Linked DNA regions of Accumulibacter sp.. The protein of the gene in region 1 interacts with the protein of each later gene in a pairwise test. Links are inferred from orthologs where the notes say so. Each region holds a gene or a part of one and is shown on either strand. Other genes may lie near its edges.

Region 1 (3,056 bases):
GGTCAGGGCGACGAAATCGGCCGTGATCGGTTTCTCCCGCCCGCGCAGTTTATCAGCGACGACCGCCGTGCAGCAGGCCTCGGCACCCTCCTGCAGCAGGCGCTTGCGAATCGCTGCCAGTGTCAGACCCTCGTCGAGGATGTCGTCGACCAGCAGCACGGTCCGCCCGCGCACCGGAATGCTCGGCAAGCGCAGCCAGGCGATGGCACCGCCGCTGGTCTCCTGCCCGTAGCGGCTGACGTGGACGTAATCGAAGTCGAGCGGAAAGCGGAGTTGCGTCATCAGGTGTCCGGCAAAGGGTACGCCGCCGTTCATCACGCAGAGCAGCAGCGGATTGCGGTCGCACAGCTGCTCGCCGATGGCGCTGGCGACCCGGCTGACCGCCGCGGCGACGCTCTCGGCGGAATGGATCAGCTCGGCCGCAGCGAGGATGGCCAATGCCTGCCGCGGATCGATCATCGCCTTGCCGGTACCACAGTCCATGGGCCCTGCGGCGCGGCGCGGTGGCACTGGCGCGCGAAGCGCAAGGGCCTCACCGATCGGCCTCCGCCCCGCCGAGCAGGGCCAGCATCCGCGCTTCGTCGATGATCGGCACGCCGAGTTCCTGCGCCCGCTGCAGCTTGCTGCCGGCATCGGCACCGGCAACGACGAAGTCGGTCTTCTTCGACACGGCGGCGCTGACCTTGCCGCCGGCCGCTTCGAGCATCTGCCGCGCGGCGTCGCGAGTCAGCGACGGCAGGGTGCCGGTGAGAACGAAGCTGCGGCCGGCGACGGCAGCGGTCGATGCCGCCCGCGCCACGGCTTCGCCCTCGCTCCAGGCGACGCCGGCGGCGCGCAACTGCTCGATGACCTCGCGGTTGTGTGGCTCGCCGAGAAACTGGCGGATCGACTGCGCGACGATCGGGCCGACGTCGGGCACCAGCAGCAGTTGCGTTTCGTCGGCGGCGAGGAGGCGATCGAGGCTGCCGAAGTGCCGTGCCAGGTCGCGCGCCGTGGCTTCGCCGACATTGCGGATGCCGAGCGCGTAAATGAAGCGCGCCAGCGTCGTCTGCTTGCTCCGCTCGATTGCTGCCAGCAGGTTGCCCGCGGACTTGTCGGCCATCCGTTCGAGGTTGAGCAGCGCCAGCAGGCCGAGGCGATAGAGGTCGGCCGGCGTACGCACGACGTCGTGCTCGACCAGTTGCTCGACCAGCCGCTCGCCGAGGCCTTCGATGTCCATCGCCCGGCGCGAGGCGAAGTGCAGCAGCGCCTGCCGGCGTTGCGCCGGACAATAGAGACCGCCGCTGCAGCGGGCGACCGCCTCGTCCTGCTGGCGCACGACCTGCGAGCCGCAGACCGGGCAGCTCGCCGCCATGACGAAGGCGGTCGCCGCCGGCGGCCGCTTCTCCGGCAGGACGCGGACGATTTCCGGAATCACGTCGCCGGCGCGGCGAACGACGACGGTGTCGCCGACGCGCACGTCCTTGCGCCGGACCTCGTCCTCGTTGTGCAGGGTGGCGTTGGTCACCGTCACGCCGCCGACGAAGACCGGTGCCAGCCGTGCCACCGGCGTCAGCGCACCCGTACGGCCGACCTGCAGCACGATGTCGAGCACCTCGGTCAGCGCTTCCGCAGCCGCGAACTTGTGCGCCAGGGCGAAGCGCGGCGCCCGCGAGACGAAGCCGAGACGCTCCTGTGCCGCCAGCTCGTCGACCTTGTACACGACGCCGTCGATGTCATAGGGCAGCGTCGCGCGGCGACTGCCGATCTCACGCTGGCAGGCGAGGAGTGCCGCGAGACCGCTGACCCGGCGTCGCTCGGCGGCAACCGCGAAGCCCCACGCGGCAAGCCGCTCGAGCAACTCGCAGTGCGTCGCCGGCAGGACGCCGGCAGCGACCGCGCCGACGCCGTAGGCGACGAAACGCAGCGGTCGCGTCGCGGTGATGCGTGGATCGAGCTGGCGCAGGCTGCCGGCAGCGGCATTGCGCGGATTGACGAATTCCTTCTCCCCCTTCTGCCGCTGCTGCTCGTTCATCCGTTCGAAATCGCTGCGCCACATCAGCACCTCGCCGCGCACCTCGAGCAGCGCCGGCCAGCCGCTGCCCTGCAGGTGCAGCGGGATGCTGCGCAGGGTGCGCAGGTTGGCCGTCACGTCTTCACCGGTGTTGCCGTCGCCGCGCGTCGCGCCGCGCAGCAGGACACCGTGCTCGTAGCTCAGGCTGACCGCCAGGCCGTCGAACTTCGGTTCGGCGACGTAGCTGACCTCGCCTTCGGCGGCGAGCCCTTCGCGCACGCGGCGATCGAAGGCCGCCACCTCGTCGTCGCTGAAAGCGTTGTTCAGCGACAGCATCGGCGTCCGGTGCGCGACCGTGGCGAATCCGGTGAGCGGTGCCGCGCCGACCCGCTGCGTCGGCGAGTCGCTGCACAGCAGCTCGGGGTGCTCGGCCTCGAGCGCCTGCAGCTCGCGGAACAGTCGGTCATACTCGGCGTCGCTGATCAGCGGCGCGTCGAGGACGTAATAGCGATGATCGTGTTCGCCAATCTCGGCACGCAGGCGACTCGCCCGCTCGCTTGCGCTGATGGACACCGTCGCAGCGGCCTGCGCGCTCAGGAGAAGAGCCGCTCCGCCAGCGGCCCGCCAGCAGGCAACTGGCGATGCGCCATCGCGAGCTGGTATTGCACCACCTGGCGGCGGATCGGCTCGATCGACGACTCCGAAACCGGTCGCCGGTTGTCGTCGACCAGCTGGCCATGCAGCGAGTCGGCGAAGCGGCGCGCCTGTTCGACCATCTGGCCGAGGACACGGTCGCCGTTGGCGACCCGCGGCACATCGAGCAGGAAGGTGATGGCGTGCGTCGTCAGGCTGCGGATGGATTCGCCGGTGAAACCCTGCGTTTCCTGGTTGAGCAAGGCGTAGAGCAGCCTGCCGTCCTCGTCCAGGCGGACGAAGCGCCCGTCGCCGTCGAGCACCATGCCCGCCGACTCGGCCAGGCCGCGCAGCTTGGTGCCGGCGAACACCTGCCCCTGGCTGACGACGTTGAGGCCGATCTGGATGTCGACGCCGGCACAGAACTCGT
Region 2 (3,234 bases), 4.6 Mb from region 1 along the record:
GAAGCGTCCGCCAACGACGCGGCGCGTGCCAGGCAGCAGGCGGCCAGTCGTCTCGGCACGGGCCACGGCGAGCGCCTCAGCGCGCCGACGAAGTACACCGATTTCCGTCGGGCCAGCGACCATCCGGTCGAGATCGTCAGCATCCACTACGACAGCCGCGCGCGCCTGCTTGCCCAGGGCATCATCCCGCGGCCACGCCAGTCGCCGCAGCCGAACCCGTTCCCGGGCGGCTTTGCTCCGGATCCGCGAAGCTGAGAGCTCCCGTCGCGCCCGGCGGCCAGCCAGCCTGCAGATCGTGGCGCGCCGGGCAGCGGGGGAGGAGGAGGGCGATGCGCGTATAATTCGCCCCTCAGCCACTTTCGGGATCGCAGCCGGCCATGCAGGAAAAGTACCAGCCCGCGGAAGTTGAAGTCGCCGCCCAGGATCTCTGGCAACGCAGCGGCGCAGCGCGCGCCGTCGAGGATGCGGAACGGCCGAAGTATTACTGCCTGTCGATGTTTCCGTATCCGTCGGGCAAGCTGCACATGGGGCACGTGCGCAACTACACGATCGGCGATGTGCTGGCGCGCTTCCACCGCATGCTCGGGTACAACGTCCTGCAGCCGATGGGCTGGGATGCTTTCGGCATGCCAGCGGAAAACGCGGCAATGCAGAACAACGTTCCGCCGGCCGAATGGACCTATGCCAACATCGGCTACATGAAGGCGCAGCTGCAGCGCCTCGGTTTCGCCCTCGACTGGGAGCGCGAACTGGCCACCTGCCGGCCGGAATACTATCGCTGGGAACAGTGGCTGTTCACCCGCCTGTACGAAAAGGGTCTGATCTACAAGCGTCTGGGAACCGTGAACTGGGATCCGGTCGACCAGACGGTGCTCGCCAACGAACAGGTGATCGATGGCCGCGGCTGGCGTTCAGGGGCGCTGATCGAGAAGCGCGAGATCCCCATGTACTACATGAAGATCACCGCCTACGCCGAGGAACTGCTGGCGGATCTCGACCGGCTGCCGGGTTGGCCGGAGCAGGTTCGCCTGATGCAGAAGAACTGGATCGGCAAGAGCACCGGGGTCCGTTTTGCCTTTCCCTACGAACTCGATGGCCGGCCCGGACAGCTCTGGGTGTTCACCACCCGCGTCGATACCATCATGGGTGTCACCTTCTGCGCCGTCGCCGCCGAGCACCCGCTGGCGACGCACGCGGCCGCGCGCGATCCACGGGTGGCGGCTTTCGTCGACGAGTGCAAGCGCGGCGGCGTCGCTGAGGCCGACTTGGCGACGATGGAGAAGAAGGGCATCGCCACGGGCATCTTCGTGACCCATCCGTTGAGCGGTGAGCAGGTGGAGGTTTGGGTCGGCAACTATGTCCTGATGGGTTATGGCGATGGCGCGGTGATGGCGGTGCCGGCGCACGACGAACGGGACTTCGCCTTTGCCCGCAAGTACGGGTTGCCGATCAGGCAGGTGATCGCGCTGGCCGGCGAGCGTTTCTCGACCGATTCCTGGCAGGACTGGTATGCCGACAAGCAGGGGGGCGTCTGCGTCAACTCCGGCCGTTACGATGGTCTCGGCCATGCCGCCGCGGTCGACGCGATCGCTGCCGACCTGGCCGCCAGGGGCCTCGGCGAGAAGAAGGTCCAGTTCCGCCTGCGCGACTGGGGAATCTCGCGGCAGCGTTACTGGGGCTGCCCGATCCCGATCGTCCACTGCGCCACCTGCGGCGACGTGCCTGTGCCGGATGCCGACCTGCCCGTCGTCCTGCCCGAGGACGTGACGATCACCGGCGCCGGCTCGCCATTGGCGCGGCTGCCCGAGTTCCACGAATGCGCCTGCCCGAAGTGCGGCCAGCCGGCGCGACGCGAAACCGATACGATGGACACCTTCGTCGAGTCCTCGTGGTACTTCCTGCGCTACTGTTGCCCGGACAACGAGCAGGCGATGGTCGACCAGCGGGTGGCCTACTGGTGTCGCGGTGGCATCGATCAGTACATTGGCGGCATCGAGCACGCCATCCTGCACCTCCTGTATTCGCGCTTCTGGACGAAGCTGATGCGCGACCTCGGACTGTTCGGCGATGCGCCGCTCGATGAACCCTTCGCCAACCTGCTGACGCAGGGAATGGTCGTCGCGCCGACCTTCTACCGCGAGGACGCGCACGGCAAGAAGCAATGGATCAACCCGGCCGAGGTCGACGCGGTGCATGACGAGCGCGGGCGTGCGATCGGCGCCAGCCTGCGTGCCGATGGCCTGCCGGTCGTCGTCGGCGGCATCGAGAAGATGTCGAAGTCGAAGAACAACGGCGTCGACCCGCAGGCGCTGATCGACCAGTTTGGTGCTGACACCGCTCGACTGTTCATCATGTTCGCGAGTCCGCCCGATCAGTCGCTCGAGTGGTCGGATGCCGGCGTCGAGGGAGCCTTCCGTTTTCTCAAGCGCCTCTGGCGAATGGTCTGGGAGCATCTCGCCGCCGGCCCGCTGCCACCGGCTGCGGCGGCCGAGTTGAGCGGCGAGCTGAAGGCGCTGCGCCGCCAGTTGCACCAGACGATCGGCAAGGTCGCCGACGATTACGGCCGGCGCAAGCAGTTCAATACGGCCATCGCCGCGGTGATGGAACTGCTCAACGCCTGCAGCCGGATCAGTGACGACTCGCAAGCTGCGCGTGCCGTCCGCCAGGAGACGCTCGAGGCGGTGACGCTGATGCTCAGCCCGATCGTCCCGCATGTGTGCGAAGCGCTTTACGCCTCGCTCAGGCCGGGCCAATCCGCGTCCGAGCAGTCGTTTCCGCAGGCCGATGCCGGCGCTCTCGAGCAGGACGAAATCGAGCTCGTGCTGCAGATCAACGGCAAGCTGCGTGGCAGCCTGCGCGTTGCCGCCGCTGCCGACCGGGCGACGATCGAAGCCGCCGCGCTGGCCTGCGAGGTCGCGCGCAAGCATCTGGCCGGCGCCCCGCCGCGGAAGCTGGTCGTCGTCCCCGGTCGCCTGGTCAACATCGTCGTCTGAGACCGCGAGGAAACCTGCCATGCCCGCCGCCCTGCGCTCTCTCGTCCTCTTTGCCGCCGGCACGCTGCTCGTTGCCGCCTGCGGCTTTCAGTTGCGCGGTTCCTACTCGTTTCCCTTTGAAAGCCTGTATCTGTCGGTTGCCGACTACTCGGTGATCGGCGCCCAGCTCAGGCGATCGATCAAGGCGTCGAACCCGAACCTGCTGGTGGCGACCGCGAGCGAAGCGCAGGTCATCTTCGTT

What was found. Proteins that work in one complex are often made in the same cells at the same time.
Region 2: the proteins of ligA (region 1) and leuS interact in binary tests that used the Escherichia coli proteins (3 or more experiments, as listed by UniProt). The link is inferred for Accumulibacter sp. from one-to-one orthologs.

The regions. Positions count from the first base shown.
Region 1 is NZ_JAZKUG010000001.1:344,316-347,371, forward strand. What follows is about bases 47-3,033. They hold ligA (NAD-dependent DNA ligase LigA), read right to left. Parts: upstream 2,561-3,033; coding sequence 533-2,560; downstream 47-532. Other genes in these bases: V5B60_RS01585 (hypoxanthine-guanine phosphoribosyltransferase), read right to left, coding at 47-459; V5B60_RS01595 (cell division protein ZipA C-terminal FtsZ-binding domain-containing protein), read right to left, coding at 2,587-3,033. Outside these bases: more of V5B60_RS01585, read right to left, coding at 1-46; more of V5B60_RS01595, read right to left, coding at 3,034-3,056. UniProt on the Escherichia coli protein: DNA ligase that catalyzes the formation of phosphodiester linkages between 5'-phosphoryl and 3'-hydroxyl groups in double-stranded DNA using NAD as a coenzyme and as the energy source for the reaction.
Region 2 is NZ_JAZKUG010000001.1:4,919,571-4,922,804, reverse strand. What follows is about bases 29-3,193. They hold leuS (leucine--tRNA ligase), read left to right. Parts: upstream 29-377; coding sequence 378-2,993; downstream 2,994-3,193. Other genes in these bases: lptE (LPS assembly lipoprotein LptE), read left to right, coding at 3,013-3,193; V5B60_RS20840 (hypothetical protein), read left to right, coding at 29-255. In the rest of the region: more of V5B60_RS20840, read left to right, coding at 1-28; more of lptE, read left to right, coding at 3,194-3,234.